DNA from 4 places in the Lysinibacillus phoenicis genome. Region 2 is predicted to be linked to each of the others. Evidence: riboswitches for the same ligand, from Rfam matches in the RefSeq annotation. Region 2 holds a riboswitch; each other region holds the start of a gene.
The links. Region 2 has a riboswitch for thiamine pyrophosphate ahead of ABC382_RS03200 (ABC transporter substrate-binding protein). Riboswitches for the same ligand answer to the same signal wherever they lie in the genome.
Positions count from the first base shown of each region.

Region 1: linked by a shared signal. The riboswitch ahead of thiC (phosphomethylpyrimidine synthase ThiC) and the one ahead of ABC382_RS03200 (ABC transporter substrate-binding protein) in region 2 are both predicted to bind thiamine pyrophosphate.
Region 3: linked by a shared signal. The riboswitch ahead of thiM (hydroxyethylthiazole kinase) and the one ahead of ABC382_RS03200 (ABC transporter substrate-binding protein) in region 2 are both predicted to bind thiamine pyrophosphate.
Region 4: linked by a shared signal. The riboswitch ahead of thiW (energy coupling factor transporter S component ThiW) and the one ahead of ABC382_RS03200 (ABC transporter substrate-binding protein) in region 2 are both predicted to bind thiamine pyrophosphate.

Region 1 is NZ_JBDFMP010000002.1:2,568,962-2,574,506, forward strand. Features, by position in the region: gene ABC382_RS14260 (catalase) at 1-1,493, shown strand, start outside; gene thiC (phosphomethylpyrimidine synthase ThiC) at 1,612-3,390, opposite strand; TPP riboswitch at 3,531-3,645, opposite strand; gene ABC382_RS14270 (AEC family transporter) at 3,724-4,653, opposite strand; gene ABC382_RS14275 (methyl-accepting chemotaxis protein) at 4,759-5,545, opposite strand, start outside.
Region 2 is NZ_JBDFMP010000002.1:399,636-405,180, reverse strand. Features, by position in the region: gene ABC382_RS03220 (TatD family hydrolase) at 1-334, opposite strand, end outside; gene ABC382_RS03215 (ABC transporter ATP-binding protein) at 324-1,073, opposite strand; gene ABC382_RS03210 (ABC transporter permease) at 1,048-1,821, opposite strand; gene ABC382_RS03205 (thiamine-binding protein) at 1,821-2,111, opposite strand; gene ABC382_RS03200 (ABC transporter substrate-binding protein) at 2,112-3,107, opposite strand; TPP riboswitch at 3,265-3,375, opposite strand; gene parC (DNA topoisomerase IV subunit A) at 3,504-5,545, opposite strand, start outside.
Region 3 is NZ_JBDFMP010000002.1:4,028,143-4,033,687, forward strand. Features, by position in the region: gene thiI (tRNA uracil 4-sulfurtransferase ThiI) at 1-548, shown strand, start outside; gene ABC382_RS21640 (alpha/beta-type small acid-soluble spore protein) at 694-912, shown strand; gene thiE (thiamine phosphate synthase) at 984-1,625, opposite strand; gene thiD (bifunctional hydroxymethylpyrimidine kinase/phosphomethylpyrimidine kinase) at 1,615-2,439, opposite strand; gene thiM (hydroxyethylthiazole kinase) at 2,427-3,194, opposite strand; TPP riboswitch at 3,276-3,374, opposite strand; gene mbcS (acyl-CoA synthetase MbcS) at 3,565-5,145, shown strand; gene sppA (signal peptide peptidase SppA) at 5,333-5,545, shown strand, end outside.
Region 4 is NZ_JBDFMP010000002.1:1,987,914-1,993,458, reverse strand. Features, by position in the region: gene ABC382_RS11590 (VWA domain-containing protein) at 1-1,684, shown strand, start outside; gene thiW (energy coupling factor transporter S component ThiW) at 2,495-2,995, opposite strand; TPP riboswitch at 3,088-3,195, opposite strand; gene ABC382_RS11580 (MFS transporter) at 3,261-4,457, opposite strand; gene ABC382_RS11575 (ABC transporter substrate-binding protein) at 4,799-5,545, opposite strand, start outside.

The DNA of each region.
Region 1 (5,545 bases), 2.2 Mb from region 2:
ATGATCGTAGCCGTCGTTTTACAACAGCAGGTGGCGCTCCAGTAGTAAGTAACCATGACTCTATGTCAGCAGGTCCACGTGGCCCTCTTTTACTTCAAGATGTATGGTTAGTAGAAAAATTAGCAAATTTCAACCGTGAAGTAATTCCTGAGCGTCGTATGCACGCAAAAGGTTCAGGTGCATTTGGTACTTTTACTGTAACGCATGATATTACTCAATATACAAAAGCTAAAATCTTCTCAGAGATTGGCAAAAAAACAGAAATGTTCGCACGTTTCTCTACAGTTGCAGGTGAACGTGGTGCGGCAGATGCTGAGCGCGATATCCGTGGCTTTGCTCTTAAATTCTATACAGAAGAAGGTAACTGGGATTTAGTAGGTAATAATACACCTGTATTCTTCTTCCGCGACCCATTACACTTCACAGATTTAAACCACGTGGTAAAACGTGACCCACGTACAAATATGAAAAACGCTAATTCTAACTGGGATTTCTGGACTTCATTACCAGAAGCACTTCACCAAGTGACAATCGTAATGTCTGACCGTGGTATTCCAGCTGGTTACCGCAATATGCATGGTTTTGGTTCTCATACGTATAGCTTTATCAATGCTGATAATGAACGTGTTTGGGTTAAATTCCACTTCCGTACAGAGCAAGGCATTAAAAACTTAACTGGCGCTGAAGCTAATGACATCATTGGTCAAGACCGCGAATCTTCACAACGTGATTTATATGAAGCAATCGAAAAAGGCGATTTCCCTAAATGGAAAATGTACATTCAGGTAATGACTGAAGAGCAAGCTCGCGAGCTACCATACAACCCATTTGATTTAACAAAGGTATGGTATAAAAAAGACTTCCCATTAATTCCAGTGGGTGAGTTTGAGTTAAACAAAAACCCGGACAACTATTTTGCAGAAGTTGAACAAGCTGCATTTGCACCGTCTAATATTGTTCCTGGTATTAGCTTCTCACCAGATAAAATGTTACAAGGTCGTATCTTTGCATATGCAGATGCACAGCGTTATCGTCTCGGTGTTAACCACTATATGCTTCCTGTTAACGCACCGAAATGTCCATTCCGCACTTTCCACCGTGATGGTGCAATGCGTTTTGATGGCAACCTTGGTTCAACACTAGGTTATGAACCAAATAGCTATGGTGAATGGGAGCATAACTTAGACTATAAAGAGCCTGAATTACGTATCGATGGTCATGCAGGTATTCACGACTTCCGTGAAGACGACAACAATTACTTTGAACAACCAGGTAAACTATTCCGACTTATGACGGCAGAAGAGCAACAACGTCTATTTGAAAATACGGCAAATGATATGGCTTCTGTTGAAGAATTCATCAAGCGCCGTCACATCCTTCACTGCTATTTAGCAGATCCAGCATATGGTGAAGGTGTAGCAAAAGCAATGGGTCTTTCATTAGAAGGTATGGATCTTACAAACCCATATGTAAAACAACCAACAAACGTTTAATATTCCACTTATTATTGATATCCAAATCCAATTTTTACTCCATGTGAATTTTTCACTCACATGGAGTTTTTTAATCACAAAAGGCTTGTGTCGATACTACAACACAAGCCTTTTTACATTATTGATAAATCTGACTACCCGCTTTTTTAAATTCCTCTGCCTTTTCCTTCATACCTCGATGGATCGCTTCTGTCGTATTCAAGTCTTTTTCTTTAGCATAATTTCGAATATCTTGTGAAATTCGCATACTACAGAACTTAGGACCACACATAGAGCAAAAGTGTGCTGTTTTTGCTCCTTCTGCTGGCAAAGTCTCATCATGATACTCCACCGCTCTTTCTGGATCGAGAGATAGATTGAATTGATCACGCCAGCGGAATTCAAAACGTGCTTTTGATAGTGCATCATCTCGGCGTTGTGCACCAGGATGCCCCTTCGCTAAATCTGCCGCATGTGCCGCTATTTTATACGTAATTACTCCCACTCGAACATCCTCGCGATTAGGTAAGCCAAGGTGCTCCTTTGGTGTCACATAGCAGAGCATTGCTGTCCCAAACCAGCCAATCATCGCTGCCCCAATAGCCGATGTAATGTGGTCATAGCCTGGAGCAATATCCGTTGTAAGTGGACCTAACGTATAAAAAGGCGCCTCCTTACAAACTTCTAATTGCTTGTCCATGTTTTCTTTAATCAGATGCATCGGTACATGACCTGGCCCCTCCACCATCACTTGAACATCATGTTTCCACGCAATCTGTGTTAGTTCACCTAGTGTTTCAAGCTCTGCAAATTGGGCTTCATCATTGGCGTCTGCAATTGAACCTGGACGTAGGCCATCACCTAAAGAAAAAGCAACATCATAAGTCTTCATAATTTCACAGATTTCCTCAAAATGAGTATAAAGGAAATTCTCTTGATGATGATATAAACACCACTGTGCCATAATAGAACCACCACGAGATACAATTCCCGTTACACGATTAGCTGTAAGGGGAACATAGCGTAATAGTACACCTGCATGAATCGTGAAATAATCTACACCCTGCTCGGCTTGCTCAATAAGCGTATCACGGTAAACTTCCCACGTTAAATCCTCTGCTACGCCATTTACCTTTTCCAATGCTTGATAAATTGGCACTGTCCCCACTGGTACCGCTGCATTTCGAATAATCCATTCTCTCGTTGTATGAATATGCTTACCTGTTGAAAGATCCATAATATTATCAGCACCCCAGCGTGTTGCCCATGTCATTTTTTCAACCTCTTCTGCTATAGAAGACGATACCGCGGAATTCCCAATATTGGCATTGATTTTCACATGGAAGTTACGACCGATGATCATTGGCTCCGCCTCTGGATGATTAATATTAGAAGGCATAATAGCGCGCCCAGCTGCAATTTCAGATCGGACAAATTCTGGATCCATATTTTCACGTATCGCTACAAACTCCATTTCAGGTGTAATAATCCCCTGTCTTGCATAATGCAGCTGCGTTACATTTCTCCCTTTTTTTGCTCGTAAAGGCTTTCTTGCCAATTCAGGAAAGACATTTTCATGATTACGCGGATCATCTGCACGACGAAAACCATTATCCTCCGGTTTTATAGAGCGGCCCTCATATGCTTCTACATCTCCTCGCTCTTGAATCCATCCACTTCGTAAGGCAGGTAAACCTTTTGTAATATCTACTTGATAAGATGGATCTGTATAGGGACCACTCGTATCATATACTCGAATAGGGGCGTTTTCTTCATTTCCAAAGCTTCCTGTTGTCGGACTTAATGCAATTTCTCGCATTGGTACTAAAATATCCGGACGGGAACCTTCAACATACACCTTTTTGCTTCCTTCAAAGCTAGACATAATCGTAATGTTCTTTTCACTAATTGCTGACATGAGCTACTTCTCTCCCTTAAATGTTTTTTGTTACAAGGACCGGATCTAGCTCACCCTAACAAATAAATAAAGGCCGAATCCAAAATAATTATTTGGATCCGGCCACGAATGTAAAGGTTGAAATTGCATACACATACTATGCAATAGTTTCTTAACTTTCCCACGCTGGTATGAGCCAGATCAGGTCCAAAGGGTCAAGAAACCTCTAAGCGTTTCCCTCTCAGCCTGACTCATCAGACTCCCCTAGTTAATACTATTTAGTTTGATGCTAGTGTAGCAGATATTACTATGAGATGGAAGTTTTCCATTCATTATTTTTTAATATTCTATTGATTAAGCAAATAATACGTCCGCAAGATAAATCACTATTGTTACCGTTATACAGCTGACAATAGTTGAAAATAAAACAGTTTGGGCAGCTGTTGCCGATTCCACATCGTATTCCAATGCTAGACTAGAGCTATTGCGGGATGTCGGGAAAGCACTGGCTATAAATAGTGATTGAGCGACAACTCCATCTAACCCCAATAAAAAAATAATGGCTAAAGCTACGGCTGGTCCGACAATTAAACGTGTGAAGCAGCTGACGAAAACCGTTTTATTAAACATAGATTTGATTTCAAGCTGCGATAATTGCGCACCTAACGTGATTAGTGCCACAGCAATAAAGCCATCTGCTACATGGTCTATTGGTATTTTAATAAACTGTGGAATACCGATATTAAAATAGTTCATGGCTACACCAATAATCAACGCATGAATGATGGGCATTTTAAAAAAATCTTTAATAATCGTCATTCCTGATTTGGTAGAGGAAATTAAATTATACAAACCATATGTATAAGTTGTCATATTTTGAAAGATTACAAGGATGACCTGAATCGCTACACCAATAGGTTGTGTTACAAAAATCATTTGAGCTACCGGAATGCCATAGTTCCCAGAGTTAATGAGCACAACACTATTTTTAAAAACTGCTGCCTCTGTTTTAACTAAACCAAGCCACTTCGCAAAAAGGTGACTGAGTAGCATTTGGCTCCCAATAAAAAGCACAATAAACAATCCGACCTCTGCCAGTACAGACAGCTCTACACTCGTCTCATATAAATTTACAAAAACAGCTGCTGGCATAAAGCAATATGTAATAAGCTGAGACAACGCTTTTAAATTAAAGCGAAATCTCTTTTGTAAGATAGCACCTACTATAAGTAACACTAAAATAGGTGCAACAATTTGAAAGAAAATCATTCCGAGATACATCATTTCGATGACCCCCTTCCCTTCTTTTATAGTAGTGCCGAATTTCTACTAGGTCAATGTCTCTTCCAATAAAAAAAGACTGCCTATTTGTTTAGGCAGCCCTTCATTTTACGCTAATTTAAAACGATTCACGACTTCTTGCAGTTCATTGGAAATATCGTTCATATTTTGTATAGACTCGGCTACTTTTTGTAACTCTGCTTGTTGATCCATTGCAGATGCACTTACTTGTTCAGCTGAGGCAGCCGTTTCCTCTGAAATTGCTGATATGCTTTGGATGGCCATAATCGCTTGATTTTTATGCTCTAACATACTTGATAGCTTACTCATTAATTCACTAATAGAGGCTGCAATTGAACGTGACAAATCACTGTTATCTTTAAATGCCAGTTGTGTACTTTGTACGGATTCATTTTGAGATTGCATTAAATCCGCATTAGATGCAATGACAGCAACTGTTTGCTGTGAATTTTCAAGGATGCTTTCTACTGTATTCTTAATAATTTCTGTTTCACTTTTAGATTGCTCGGCTAACTTTCTTACTTCCTCTGCAACGACAGCAAATCCTTTACCATGTTCACCAGCACGTGCTGCCTCAATACTTGCATTTAAAGCTAATAGATTAGTTTGCTCAGTAATGCTTTGGATCGAAGCAATGATATGATTAATATTCGCAATGTGAGAGGCTAATGATTCGATTTGTTGTTGAATACGACCGTTCATCTCATTTGTCTCTATATTACGTTCACGTAAGCTTTCAACCTCGTACAATCCCTTTTCTGTTGTTTCGTTCGTTTTATGAGAGAGTTCATCCATTTCATTAGAAAGAGCTGTAATGGCATCAATCTGTTCAGATAAATCCATGATTCGATAATTCGTTTCTTCCGTATCCTCA
Region 2 (5,545 bases):
AACGCTCTAATAGCACCACGTAAGGACGGTCATCAATAGCATGTTCTTGCCTTAAATAATAAGGAAGGCCAACCTCTCCAACAGCGACCATTTCATCTGCATGACAACGAATCCAATCAAATAGTGCATCCTCTTCACATTGACTTGGTAAAGACTGTTCAGGATGAAAGCCAAAAGCTACCTTAACTTGAGGATAGCTGTTTGATAAATGCAATGTCCTTTGGCATGATGTCAAATGCATGCTAACCGCAATGACAAAATCGGCATCTTCTAGCAAAGTTGGAATCTCCTCATCTTTATACTGATCTAAATGAATATGAGCATCAATCAGCATGCATATCACCCTTTTCTTCTTGTAAATACATAAATAATTGTTGCTTTAAGGCTGTAAATGCAGCAGAATGACGAATTTCCTCTCGGCGAGGTCTAGCAAACGGTACGATCATTTCCTTTTTAACCGTTGCAGGCCTTTTTGTTAAGACTAATATTCGATCTGCCAAAAAGAGAGCCTCTTCTATACTATGCGTAACAAATATAATAGATTTCCGGTACTCTTCCCAGATAGATAAAAGCCATGCCTGCATTTCCAATCTCGTAAATTCGTCTAGCGCCGAAAAGGGTTCATCTAAGCATAAAATGGGCTTATCACTAACTAAGGCACGTATGAAGGAGACTCGCTGCTGCATGCCGCCTGACAGTTCATTTGGATAGGCATCGATAAAGGACCCAAGACCAACCTTTTCTAGCCATTCCTTGGCACGTTCGACGTTTGGTTTACGCTGTAATTCCTCCACGATGGTAACGTTCTCTAAGATGGTACGCCAAGGCAATAGACAAGGCTGCTGGGGCATATAGCCAATCGTCCCTCTCTTTTGCTGTAAATCCTCTCCATTTAATAAAATGGCCCCATGATCGATTGAAGAGACACCACCTATTAATTGAAACAACGTACTTTTACCACTTCCTGAAGGACCCACAATAGCTACAAACTCGCCATCCTTAACCTCAAAGGACAGATCTTCAAGGACTTGCAGGGCATCAAAGGATTTACTGATGTTTTGAATGCTGAGCATGGTTGCCTCTCCCCTTCACCATGATTTTTTCTATAAATCGTATACTGCTAAACAACAGTAAGCTTAACAAAACAATGGCAAAAATCGCGACAAATACACGATCCGTGCGAAAGGAGGATTGAGCTAAGGTCATATATACGCCAATACCCTTTTTCGCACCAAGCCACTCTGCAATGACAGCACCCATGACACTGTATGTAGCAGCGATTTTAACGCCTGAAAATATAGCAGGATATGCATGCGGCCATTCCAATTTCCAAAAAGTTTGCGAAGTTGTCGCACCAATCATCGCAAAATAGTGCTTTAATTCAGGTGAAGTTTGACGAAATCCGTCCATGGCCGCAATGACTATCGGGAAAAAGCACACAAGGCAAATAATAATGAGCTTTGGTAATAAGCCAAAGCCAAACCATATTATGAGCAGCGGTGCTAAGACAAGTATTGGGATATTTTGCGACATGATCAAAATCGGATAAAACAACTCCCGAATAAACAAAAATCGATGCAACACAATAGCTACCGTTAATCCACAACCAATACCAATAGCAAGACCTAATATGGCCAATTGCACCGTAGCCAAAGCATGTGGTAAAAAGGTTGGATACGACTGAAAGCCTTCCATCAGAATACGACTTGGTGCAGGTAGAAGCCAATGGGGAACTTCAGCCACATGCACGACTAGTTCCCAGATGAATAAGAGGAAGGCGATAAAGATGATCGTCCTTCCCTTTTGAAACGCTTGTTTCATTACTGATATTTCTCCGTTAATGTATCCATGGTAATACCAGTTGGCTGATAGAGTATTTTCACTTGTGTAATCACATTAATAGCACCAAGCTCTATCATCTTGTCATTCATTTTCTCAATAAGTTGAAGCAATGTTGACAGCTCACCTTCCATCGTCGTTTCTAGCGGATGTACTTCATATTTCACACCAGATGCATCAATCACAGCAATGGCTGCATCCACATAAGGAATGACATCCTCATATTTCTCTGTTTTCGGGATAATTTGGACACTGATTAATGAATTTGCCATTTATTTGGCCTCCTTTTTAGGTAAGAAATCATTCGTAAAGGCTTGCTTTGCATCAAACTCGCCCTCTAATACCTTGTTGCTAGACATCCAATTAGCATAGTTTTCCCATACAGAAAGCTTTTGCTCTCCCCATTGCTTCGCATCGTCCTGATATTTATCAGCTAACCATTCTTGACTTTTATGCACTAATTCTTTATCTAAGTCAGGTGCCGCTTCTAGTAAAATATCTGCAGCCTCACTTGGATGCTCGATTGCGTATTCATAACCTTTAGAAGCAGCTGCAACAAAGGCTTTTACAACATCAGGATTGTCCTTTATCATTTTTTCATTAGTAGCCAATACAGGCGTATAATAATCCAACTGATCACTATAATCCGTTAAATACAACATATTAATCTTTTCCCCACGAAGCTCTGCCTCAATACCTGTCCATGCATAATAAATCCACGCAAAATCAATATCTTTTTCCATCATCGTGAAGAAATCTAAATCACCTGCATTGACAATATCTAATTGATTAATATCGGCATTTTCTGTTTGCATTAACGATTGGAGTACCGCTTGCTCTAGTGGGGCTCCCCAACCGCCATAAGTTTTACCTTCGAAATCCTTTGGTGAGGTAATCCCTTTAGAAGCAATCGAAGCAAAGCCCGATGTATTATGCTGAATGATGGCGGCAATCGAAACAAGTGGTACATCCTGGACACGTGCCTGTGTGATGCCTTCCTGATAGCTTACCCCAAATTCTGCCTTACCAGAAGCTACAAGCTGATCTGCTCCCGCTTCCCCTGGCATCATAATATCAACATCTAAGCCTTGTTCCTCAAAATAACCAAGCTTTTTCGCGACATAAAGCCCTGTATGATTTGTATTCGGAGTCCAATCCAGTACTACTGACACCTTTTTTAGCTTATCAGTTGCCTGCTTGTCCTCCTTGTCACTACAGCCCACTAATGTTACAAGTGCAGCCAATAGAATAAATAACCATTTTTTCATGCTAGGTCCTCCCAGTTTGTAATATGAAAGTGTTCATAAAGGAATGCGTGTCACCAGAAAGAAAGCGTAAATACGATGGGCAAGAGGTGTTTGAAAATATAAAAAAACGCCTAGGATTCCTCCCAGACGTAAATTGCAATCAATCTTCAAAACTTTGCTTTTTTGAATAGATGTTCCCTACGCTGGTACGAGCCAAATCAGGTTCAAAGGGTCAGCGTCTATCGGACACAATCTCAGCTAGCAACTACTAGCCCCCCTACATTCTTTCGCTATGAACTTTTCGTTGATTATTATACCCATAGTTACTCTTAAAAGACAAGGTACTAATTTGGTTTAACCGTTTTACACCAAAAAAAGCCCAGCTCACAAAAGAGACTGGGCGTTAAAAAAGCTTGGTTATTGTTCCTTTTTGGTCGTTAGAACATGGGAAATAGCCCCATCTGTTGCGATATCCACTTTGAACGATCCATTGGAATGGCGATCAGCACGAGTCAATGCTTGGACATCTAACACCTCTTGCACGCCTTTTTCTGTTTCAATAACAATCTGCTCCTCATCTGTTGCTTGAATAACGGCCACAATGCGGTGCGGATTTGCTTTTAATTCTGTTAATACTTTTAGACCACGTTTTGCACGACTGGCTACTTCAACCTCTGCGACATTCATTTTCTTAACAGCCCCACGCTGTGTCACAATGACAACATATTGCGTTTGATCTGGTTGTAGCACATTCACACCGACTAAGGCTTCTCCATCTTTTAGCGTAATGCCCTTTACTCCGCCTGTTTTTACACCTGTTACTGGTAATTCCTCCATTGGGAAACGAATTGAATAAGCCGTATCTGTTGTTAACATCAATTCCACGTCATCCGTCACAAACGCTGCATAGATCATGGCATCGCCAGCCTTCACATTCATCGTTTTAATTGGTTTTGAATAACGTGTCACCGCGTAATCGGCAAGTGGAGAGCGTTTAATTTGACCATCCTTTGTCGCAGTGAAAATGTACGTATTTGGTTGATCAAATGTTTCAAAGCCATATACAGCGATAATTGACTCATCTTCACCCGTTGGCACGATACTTGAAATATGCTGACCAAGATCCTTCCAGCGAATATCTGGCAGCTCATGAACAGGCTGATAAATATAATTGCCTCGATTTGTAAATAGGAGTAAATGGTGCTGTGTATTTAAGGTTGCTTCATACAATAAGTAATCCGAATCCTTCATCGCAAAATCCTGACCATTTGAGGCGGCATGTGAACGTGTCGAAGTACGTTTAATATAGCCATCCTTCGTTACGGTTACGACAACCTCTTCACTTGGTACAAGAACATCTAAGGTAATTTTAATCTCTTCAATTTCTTGCTCAATTCTTGAGCGACGAGGCTCTGTAAAGCGTTTCTTAATATCAAGCAATTCTTGTTTAATGACACGTACAAGCTTTGCCTCACTTTGTAAAATCCCCTCTAGCTTAGCAATCAACCTATTTAGCTCGTCCTGTTCTTGTCGAAGCTCTGTAATGTCTGTATTGGTTAAACGGTATAATTGCAAGCTGACAATCGCCTCTGCCTGTACCTCTGTAAAATCAAACTTCGCCTGTAAATTAAGCTTGGCATCCTTTTTATCATTAGAAGAACGGATTGTTGCAATCACTTCATCTAAAATGGAAAGGGCTTTAATTAACCCATCCACGATATGGGAACGATCCTTCGCCTTTTGTAAATCGTAAATGGAACGGTTCGTGACTACTTCTTTTTGATGGGCAATATAGGCATCCAATAATAATGGTAAGGTCATCATTGTTGGACGACGATTATGAATGGCAATCATATTAAAATTATAAGCTACCTGTAAATCCGTTGTTTTAAATAAGTATTGGAGAATTCCTTGTCCTGGTACATCCTTTTTCAGTTCAATGACAACACGTAAGCCAGTTCTATCAGATTCATCACGAATTTCCGCAATCCCCTCAAGACGTTTATCTACGCGTTGCTCATCAATTTTTTTCACAAGATTCGCCTTATTGACATCGTAAGGTAATTCTGTGATAACAATTTGCTCTTTACCACCCTTAATAGGCTCCACAACCGCTTGTGCACGGACAATAATTTTACCGCGACCCGTTTCATATGCTTTTTTAATGCCATCAACGCCTTGGATAATACCACCTGTTGGGAAATCTGGCCCTTTAATGACCGTCATTAATTCATCCACTGTCGCAGTAGGCTTATCTAAGCGCATTAATACGGCATCTAGCACTTCATCTAAAGCATGTGGCGGAATATCTGTCGCATACCCCGCCGAAATCCCTGTAGACCCATTCACTAGTAAGTTAGGGAAACGTGCTGGTAAAACAGTTGGCTCCATATCCTGGTCATCAAAGTTCGGTACAAACTCAACCGTTTTCTTGCCGATATCTCGTAGCATTTCACCAG
Region 3 (5,545 bases), 3.6 Mb from region 2:
AGAAAGTAAAGGTACTTGCAAACGAACTAACGAAATTTGGTGCTAGTATTCGATTACATGTCATTCCTTTTACTGAAATTCAAGTACTTATTAAAGAAAAAGTACCTTCTAATGTTTCGATGACAACAACACGTCGTATGATGTTAAAGGTGGCTGATCAAGTACGTGAAGAGATAGGAGCTCTTGCAATTGTGACAGGGGAAAGTCTGGGACAAGTAGCAAGTCAAACGCTAGAAAGCTTGACGGCTATCAATGCTGTAACGAATACGCCTATTTTACGACCATTGATTTCAACAGATAAATTAGAAATTATCGATATTGCAGAAAAAATTGGCACATATGAAACATCTATTCAGCCATTTGAAGACTGCTGTACAATATTTACACCTGCCAGCCCAAAAACAAAGCCAAAGCTTGAAAAGGTAGAGCATTATGAAAGCTTCTCTGATTTTGATGAACTCATCGAGCGAGCAGTAAAAAATCGAGAGGTCTACATTTTCCCTAAAAAAGAAGAACAGCAACAAGATAAGTTTGCAGATCTATTATAAGGTATCTACAGCCGTTTCAAAGTCAATTTTGAGACGGCTTTTTTATGTTATTTTATCTATGCCATTAGAGGTACAATTTACCTCTAAAATTTTTGTATTAAAAATCTAATATCGCACATTCTATATTCACAAGGAGGTGAGAGACATGGCTTCAAACAACAACCGCAGTTCAAACCAGCTTGCAGTGCCTGGTGCACAACAAGCACTTGATCAAATGAAATACGAAATTGCACAAGAATTTGGTGTTCAATTAGGAGCTGAAGCTTCAGCTCGTGCCAACGGTTCCGTTGGTGGTGAAATCACTAAACGTCTTGTACAAATGGCAGAATCTCAATTAAAAGGTATGCCAAACAACAACCAATAAATGCTGACTAAGCATTTATAAACTTAAAACCAGTGACCGTAAAAAGGCACTGGTTTTAGTTTGTTTAAAAATCAACCATTTATGCGTGTCACAGACCTTAACGTATTTACTGTATGCTTAATATCTATACTTTCACAGATAGCTGAAATAACAGCAATACCATCTGCCCCAGCTTGAAATACGGCGTATGCATTGGTAGGGTTAATTCCACCAATCGCTACAATTGGTAATTCAGGATAGAAATTGTGAGCTTGCTGCAAAAAATTTGTACCACATGGTGATTGTGCATCCCGTTTTGAAGTTGTTGCAAAAATCGGACCAATACCTACATAATCTGCTTGATGGATAATGGCTGTTTCTAGTTCGTCCTGGGAATGCACAGAAACACCAAGAATCATATTACCAATTTTTTTACGTGCTATGCTAACATGTAAATCATCTTGTCCGATATGAACACCGTCCGCACCAAGTCGTAATGCAAGTTCGACATCATCATTGACAATAAAAGGAACGTTATATTGTTGACATAGTTTTTGACATTGACGTGCAAATTGTTCATAGGCAAATCCAGTTAATGCATGGGAACCTTTTTCTCGAAATTGAAACATGGTAATTCCAGCTTGCAACGCTCTCTCTAGTACATGAAGGGGATTCTGATGACTAACATTGCTTGTGCCCATAATAAAATAAAGTTGTAAATCCTCACGTTTCATAAATCAACACCTCACAGGAATCCTTATGCAGTTGATAAGCAAAATGATTTGTTGGTCCATAACCATGACCAATAGATAAATCATGTAAAATTGCTAATTGAATAAATTTTTTAGCTTCGATAATTGCCTTATCCATCGCAAAACCTTGACCAAGAAAAGCAGTGATTGCTGCTGAAAATGTGCAACCTGTGCCATGGGTATTGGACGTTTGAATACGTGGAGTTTGCATAGAAAAAGATTTACCGTTTTGAAAAAATACATAATCAATAGCAAAATTTGGATCTGCTAAATGGCCACCTTTAAGAATGACGCAATGTACACCTAATTGAAAAAAACCTTGAGCTACTTCACGTATATCTGAAACATCATGTATTTTTCTCCCTGTCAGAGCCTCTGCTTCAGGGATATTGGGGGTAACGATTGTAGCAAGTGGTAGTAGAGAAGAGCGCATTGCTTCAATAGCTTCTTGCAGTAATAAGCTTTCTCCACCCTTTGCAATCATTACTGGATCAACAATTAGTGGGATGTTTTGATTATGAATCATATGTGCGATAGCTTTAATAATATCAGAGGAATAAAGCATCCCTGTTTTAATTGCAGCAATTGAAAAATCTTCGATTAAAGCTTGAAATTGTTTTTCAACAAAGGAGTGATCAATAGGGAAAACTCCTGACACACCCATTGTATTTTGTGCTGTCAAAGCTGTAATTACTGAAGTACCAAACACCCCTAATTCCTGAAATGTTTTTAAATCAGCCTGTATGCCTGCACCGCCACCACTATCTGAGCCTGCAATCGTCGTTACAATATGCATGAAGCTTCACCATCCTTCGATAGGCGATAAAGAGCATTTAGTAAAGCTATTTGGAAATCACCAATATCTGATGTAAACGCTGACGCCAGTACCGCAGCTTTTTTATAGTAAGTTAATGTGTCCGCTAATTGTCGGTATGGATTATGGCCTGCAATATAGGCGGCACCGCAAATAGCACTAAGTAAACAGCCTGTCCCTGTTACCTCGGTCATTTGCATATTCCCGCCATTTATCCATTGGCTATCCACACCATCTGTTATAAAATCTCGTTCTCCTGTTATGATAACAATGCATTGATAATGTTGGGCTAATAAGATCGCCTCTTCTTCTAAAGCAATGGAGCCATTCCCACTATCGACACCTTTTTGTTGCCAGTCAACATTGGCTATTGCTGCTAGTTCCCCAACATTACAACGAATGACCGAAAAATGTACTTCCTCAAGCAAGTATCGTACCGTTTCTTTTCGATAAGTAGTGGCACCAGCACCGACAGGATCTAAAATGACTGGAATTCCAAGTTTATTGGCCATTTTGCCTGCTAACAACATAGATTCTTTAGTTCGATCATTGAGTGTACCGATGTTAATTAACAAGGCTTGAGCGAGTGCTACCATTTCCTCTACCTCACGGCTATCATCAGCCATAACCGGGGAAGCGCCTATTGCTAATAAACCATTTGCTTGGAAATTTGCTACCACATAATTTGTAATACAATGAATCAGTGGTTGCTGTTGACGGATTGTTTGAAATATCATCGTAGTCCTCCTTTATGGATGGACGTAAGCATGCAAAAAAGGCTCTTTTTGTGTAAAAATGCACGAAAAAGAGCCTTTCATCAATAGATGTTTATTGCTCCCTACGTCAGTATTAACTAACAGGTTCAAAGGGTCAGGTTTTACCTTCTCAACTCTTGACGAGTCCCCCTGCAATCTTGCTTTTAGTTGACCAAAATGTACCATACTTTTCAATTGTATTCAATAGCAAGTTTACCTATCGACAAAATGTGACCGATGCCATATAGCAGAGTATGATAGTTGTCATGACTTTTCCAAAATTAAGCGCAAACCATTGAAAATGCTGAAAAAAGAGTTTTATAATGTGTCATAGCAAAAGGGGGCATTTGCCATGAAGAGACAAGATTTAGTTGCACCAGAATGGTATAACATAACAGATGAAATTGAAAAATATGCTCAAGATACAACAAAAAATGCATTAATTATTTACGAGGAAAATAAGGATGTACAATTTATTACATATGCATATTTACTTGAAAGGGCAAATCAAGCTGCACACGTATTCACGATGCAAGGTTTATCAAAAGGTGATGTGATTTTAGTGATGGTACCTCGTTCAGTGGAAGCATATATTGTATATATTGCAGCATTGAAAGCTGGATTAACCATTATTCCGAGCTCAGAAATGCTAAGAACTAAAGACATTGAATATCGCATCAAGCATGCAAATGCTAAAGGAATTGTTGCTTACGAGCCTTATATTGATCAATTTGATCAGGTGAACAATTTACAAGGAATGCAACAATTTGTTATAGGGAAGGCCCATGAACCTTGGCAACCACTTTTAGAAAAAATGCGCATTCAACCTACAACTTACATAAGTTCTTCTCCAACAAAAAGTACAGATACTGCATTCTTAGCTTATACAAGTGGTACAACAGGAAACCCAAAAGCAGCTGTACATACTCATAGCTGGGGCTATGCACATTTACGAACAACAGCACCACACTGGTTAGGTGTGCAAGAAGATGATATTGTTTGGGCGACAGCAGCACCAGGTTGGCAAAAATGGATTTGGAGTCCGTTTCTAGCAACATTAGGGAGTGGTGCTACTGCATTTGTATATAAGGGGAAATTTGATGCATCTACCTATCTAAGGTTACTCGAAAAATTTAAAATAAATGTTTTATGTTGCACACCTACAGAATATCGTTTTATGGCAGCACTAGAACATTTACATGAATTCGATTTAACGGCACTTCGTCAAGCTGTATCAGCAGGAGAGCCTTTGAATAGCGAGGTCATTAACGTATTTTCGAAGACTTTCGATTTGCAAGTCCGAGATGGCTACGGTCAGACGGAAAACACATTACTTGTTGGCACAATGGTTGGAATGGAAGCTAGAATTGGTTCTATGGGAAAACCAACTCCTGGCAATAAGGTTGAAATTATAGACGATTTCGGTAACCCTGTTGCTGTTGGAGAAGTTGGCGATATTGCTGTTCATCGCACCACTCCCGCACTGTTTAAAAAATATTTAAATGACCCGGAACGAACAAATTTACAATTCCGTGGAGAGTGGTATATTACAGGTGATCGTGCTTATAAAGATCAAGATGGTTACTTTTGGTTTGAGGGTCGTGGAGATGATGTCATTATATCCTCTGGCTACACAATTGGGCCATTTGAGGTAGAAGATGCTTTGATGAAGCACCCAGCTGTAAAAGAAGCGGCTGTTATTGCGAGCCCAGATAAAGTTCGGGGAAATATTGTTAAAGCTTTTGTTGTACTTCGAAATGCTGAAAATGGTGATGAAGCACTTATTCGAACTCTTCAAGATCATGTGAAACTATTGACAGCACCTTATAAATATCCGCGTGCTATTGAATTTGTGGAAGAGCTACCGAAAACATCCTCGGGGAAAATTCGACGTGTTGAATTAAGACAGCAAGAAGCAAAACAACTACACTAATTATCATTTCCTAGGAAATAATGTCGAAAATCAAAGTTCAAGAATGGCAATGGACTTTGATTTTTTTTGTTTTTTTAGGTAAGGTATTATGAGGAAATAAATAGTATAAATCTTTTTGCATATAATTGCAAAAAAATGAAACAAAAAAGCTAGTCATTCGTATTACGTGTTAAGGAGGCGGAAAGACATGAATGTTAAAAGGTGGGTTGCTTTAGTAGTCGCAGGTGTTCTTTTATTATTTTCATTGGGGATTAACACCATTTTTGCTCTATTTAAAGCAGATTTCCTAGGTAATTTTGATAGTTTAATGGCAGGAAATAATTTAGATGTATATGAAAATGTAATTGAAGGAGATAATTTTGATAAGCGGATTGCTTATTTAAAGGTAGATGGAACAATT
Region 4 (5,545 bases), 1.6 Mb from region 2:
CTCACCTATCGCAGCAGCACTTGGTAGTCAATCCATAGCCTTTGATGTTATTGAGCCTAAAAGTTTACCAAATGAACTGTCCAGCTATTTGCAATATAATGCAATCATTTTTGACAATGTTCCTGGCCATTTAGTAGGTGAGGCAAAAATGAGTGTTATTGAGCAAGCTGTCAAAAACTTTGGTGTAGGTTTCACCATGGTTGGAGGGGAAAACAGTTTTGGTTTAGGGGGCTATTTCAAAACGCCAATTGAAACTTTATTACCTGTAGAAATGGAAATAAAGGGAAAAGAGCAACTACCTTCATTAGGATTAGTCATTGTACTCGATCGTTCTGGCAGTATGTCTGGGTCCAAGCTCGAGCTTGCTAAGGAAGCTGCTGCACGTTCAGTAGAAATGTTGCGCGATGAAGATACATTAGGATTTATCGCCTTTGATGATCGGCCATGGGAGATTATAGAGACAGCGCCTCTGAGTAGTAAAGAAGAAGCAGTAGATACGATTTTATCCGTTACACCAGGTGGTGGAACAGAGATTTATAGTTCACTTGCAAAAGCCTATGAAAATCTTGCAGATCTAAAGCTGCAACGTAAGCATATTATTCTCTTAACAGATGGGCAATCACAGTCAGGGAATTATGAAGATTTAATTGCTGATGGGAAAGAGAACGGTATCACATTATCGACTGTTGCGATTGGTCAAGATGCCGACGCAAACTTACTAGAAGCGCTAAGTGACATGGGCAGTGGTCGTTTCTACGATGTTATTGATGAGCAAACCATTCCTTCTATTTTATCTCGTGAAACAGCTATGATTTCCCGTACCTATATTGAGGATAACCCATTTTATCCAGCAATCTATAATGCGGCAGGTTGGAATACACTGTTTGCTAATGGTGTCCCTCAAATGAATGCATATATTGGGACAACAGCTAAACAAGGAGCTACCGTCATTGCAGAAAGTGAGAAGGAAGATCCTGTGTTAGCACAGTGGCAATACGGTCTAGGTAAAACATTCGCCTTTACATCCGATTCTACCGGAAAATGGACAGGAGATTGGGCAAGATGGCAGGATTGGGAGACATTTTGGCAAACACTTATTTCACAAATGCTTCCTAGTTATAATGATGTTGCCTACGATGTGAGATTGGAAACAGATGGTTCCTTTATGATTACGGATCCTACAAATGAAGCAGCATTTTTAGATATTGTAGCAGTTAATGAAGCAGGTGAAGAGCTAGAAACACAACTTGAAACCATTTCGACCTCTCAAGTTCGAGCTACTGTACAGGCTGAACCAGGATTAATTTTCTTCCGTATAGCTGATGAAAAGCAGGCCATATATCAAGCAGGACTAAGCGTTCCTTATAGTGCTGAATATGAACTACTTCCTGTAAATGAACATTTAGTAGAAGAATTAACCAAACAAACTGGTGGATCTGTCTTAAAGGAACCACAAGAAGTTTTCCGTGACTTTGCAAAAAAAGGAGCGGACCGTCAAAACATTGCCTCATGGCTTCTCCTAGCAGGCATGCTACTATTCTTTATTGATATTACAATAAGGCGTTTTGGCTGGAGCTTCCTCACAAAACCGAAGAAAAAAGAACAGCTCGTTGAGGAAAAACCTGTACAGGCAGAAGACACCAATGTTGCCCAATTATTAAAGGGTATGAAAAAAAGATCGTAATATAGTAGAAGCAGTACAAAACGAAACAGTTTTGTACTGCTTTTTTATATTCTTTGAGGTGAATGAAAAAGTAGTCCTCGATTGAGCGGTGAGGGCGAGTGCACTGCAAAGAAGTGTAACTGCTTATAGAGTTGAGGAAAACGCACCAAGAAGGGGGATCCTCGCTCCAAAAGTAAGGGAAAGCGCTCCAAGGAGTGTTGTATCCGCTCGAAAAGTAAGGGAAGCGCTCCAAGGAGACAGGTAACCGCTCCAAAAGTAAAGGAAAGCGCTCCAAGGAGTGGTGTATCCGCTCCAAAAGTAAGGGAAAGCGCTCCAAGAAGTGGTGTATCCGCTCATAAAGTGAAGGGAAGCGCTCCAAGGAGTGGTGTATCCGCTCGAAAAGTAAGGGAAAGCGCTCCAAGGAGACAGGTCTCCGCTCGAAAGTAAGGAGAAGCGCTCCAAGGAGTGGTGTATCCGCTCATAAAGTAAGGAAAGCGCTCCAAGGAGACAGGTAACCGCTCCAAAAGTAAGGAAAGCGCTCCAAGGAGACAGGTAACCGCTCCAAAAGTAAGAGAAAGCGCTCCAAGGAGACAGGTAACCGCTCATAAAGTGAAGGAAAGCGCTCCAAAGAGACAGGTAACCGCTCGAAAAGTAAGGAGAAGCGCTCCAAGGGGTGGTGTATTCGCTCATAAAGTGAGGGAAAGCGCTCCAAAGAGACAGGTATCCGCTCCAAAAGCAAATGTCCCCGCTCTAAAAGAACAAACAAAGTTATCATCAGATATAATGGAATTTCTCCATCTAATACTATATAAAAACACAGAACCCGTTCACTCAATAAAGTGAAGAATTAAAGCTCTTTACTAGGACGGTCTTCCGCAAACTGTTAGCAATCACTACGCCTAAAAGAGCACCTATAGTACTGGATGTTAAAAAGGCTGGCATGAAGAATAAGGCAGCTACGGAGGTCCCCATTAGTAACTTTGCATAAGGTACAGCGATCAGTGAAGCAAGAATTCCTGTTCCAATGATTTCGCCAATGCCAGCTAACCACATTTTACTGCTGTATTTATAAGCGAGGGCAGCACATAATGCGCCAATAACACTGCCAGGGATCGCTAATAATGATCCTGTCCCTGTAAGGATTCGAATGATGGCAGTAACAAAGGCAATTAGGACTGTAGGAACTGGTCCTAATAGAATTGCACCTACCACGTTAATTGCATGCTGGATGGGAAAGGCACGTGCAATTCCTGTCGGGATGGAGACAAAGGTAGAGCCTGCTACGGCAATAGCTACTAATAAAGCCATGACCGTTAATTTACGAATTGACATCAAGTTCACTCCTTTTGATAAAGTTTCACTAGGGAAATAAAAAGGCCGCTACCTAAAAACAATAGGAAGCGGCCTCGCGTATACAATGATAATAGCAAGTAGCGCCACTTCCCTCCGCTAGTATGAACTAGATCAGGTTCAAAGGGTCCGTATCTAAACATATACGTCTCAGCCTTTTAAAGACTCCCCTAGTGGTTAATTTTATTTAATTAGTTTACCAACATTAATGTAACATACTGCTAAAAATAGTCAATGATTTTTCAGACTACTTTGTATCTGGATGCATTAAATGAGGTGCTTTTTTCAATGTCCAGACAAGAGCAAGGAAGAAACATGCTAATAATATGATGGAGCCAAAAATATACGGGCTGTTCATATTCCAGTCGAATAATAGACCTGCTAATGCTGGTCCAATCATATTACCAAGACTCATATAAGCATTATTCAAGCCTGCAGCAAATCCCTGTTCTTTCTCTGCAAGCTTTGAGATTAGCGTATTAACAGCTGGTCGAATTAGTGTTGTTGCTGTAGAGAAAATAGTTGCTACAACTAATATAAGGGCAAAGCCAGAAACGAATAATATTAAGAAAATAGCAACGGATGCAATAAATAAATTGACTAATACGACTTTCATTTCACCAAAACGATTAAATAGTGGTGTAATAATAAACATTTGTACAACGACCCCAAAAGCACCACCGACAACTAAAATAATCGCGATATCTACGGGTGTGTAATTAAACTTTTCTGTCACGAATAAGGACAAAGTCGTTTGGAAATTAGCAATGCCGAACGAGAACACGAGCATAATTATGAGCATAACAAAATAAGGCATATGTATGGAACGAGCCATTTGCTTCGCCAGATTGTCTTGCTTTTGTTTCTGCTGAGCAGTGTTTGGTTTGGTAGAAGGTAATAAAAAGTAAGATAAAATAGATGCTACAATGGCAGCAGCTCCAGCTGTGAAAAATGGGAAGTGTAAGCTTACCTTTGCCAAAAAGCCACCAATACCAGGTCCTATCATAAAACCAAGAGACATAGCAGCACCTAACATACCCATTCCTTTCCCACGTTCTTCATAGGTTGTGACGTCGGCTACAAAAGCCATAATAGGAGGTGCAACAAATGCAGAACCAAGACCACCTAAAAAGCGTGCTAGAAAGAGCATCCATACGTCTGTAGCAAGGCCAAAGCCGATTTGTGCAAGACCTGTCACGATAAGACCGAAAATAATTAAATTTTTTCGACCATACTGATCCGAAAGATTCCCAGCAATTGGAGAAAATACGAATTGAGCTAAGGCGAACGTTGCAATAAGCATACCTAGAACTTGTCCTGCTGCACCGAATATTTTTAAGTACTCAGGCATGACAGGAATAATAATCCCAATACTCCCCATTGCGATAAACATGTTAAACATTAAAATATACAAAGCCGCCTTATTGGACTTCTGCTGGGTCATCGAATAAACCCCCTTTTTTTGTAATCAAATATAGTACAGTCTATCATAAAGAATTATCGCTTGGCTATTAGTTAAGATTATTGAAGTGGTTCGATATTTAGAATGGTTTTCCACAAAAGTTATCTTCTTAGGTTATTTAAGATGACATGTGATGCTATATTTCTAAGTTTTAAATAATAAATTATTCATTTGACAATTGCATGATAGAAGGGGTATGTGAAAATGTGGTCATATACTAAAGTTTCTGTGACAGAAAGAACTGAATTGTTTTTTAACTATAATGAATATGCATGCAGATAAAAACTAGCGAATTGGTGTGTGAACCAATTCGCTAGTTTAAATTATCGTATACTCATTTTAAATTCTAAAAACAATTCATTATATTTTCCTAAATAGTCTGGCCCTAAGTTTTTATAGACCTCTAATGTTTCTCGTTGTTCCTCTGAAGGGTAATAGCGTTCATCAGAAACAACTTCTTCGTCCATTAAGTCCATCGCTGCAATATTAGGCGTAGAATAGCCCACATAATCGGCATTTTGAGCACCAGATTCAGCACTTAGCATAAAATTGATAAAGGCATGGGCACCATCGATATTTTTCGATGTTTTGGGAATAACCATATTATCGAACCATAAATTCGAACCTTCGTCAGGTACAGCAAAATCTAGTTCCTCATTTTCATACATCATATCGGCTGCTTGCCCAGACCAAGTGAGGGCTACAGATGCCTCATTATTGATCATTAATGGTGTAATTTCATCACCAATAATGGCTTTTACATTGGGTGCTAGTGTGATTAACTTATCAGTCGCTTCACGTAGTTCGTGATTATCTAATGAGTTCAGTGAATAGCCTAGACTGTTTAAGCCCATTCCAATGACTTCACGAGCACCGTCTACTAAAAAGACTTTACGCTTTAATGAAGGATCCCATAAATCTTCCCAAGAAGAGAAATCTAAATTACCAACAAGACTCGGATTATAAACAATGCCTACTGTTCCCCAAAAATAAGGAACGGAATATTTATTGTCATCATCGAATGGTAAATCTAAGAAGTAAGGATCGATATTTTTTAAGTTAGGGATTTT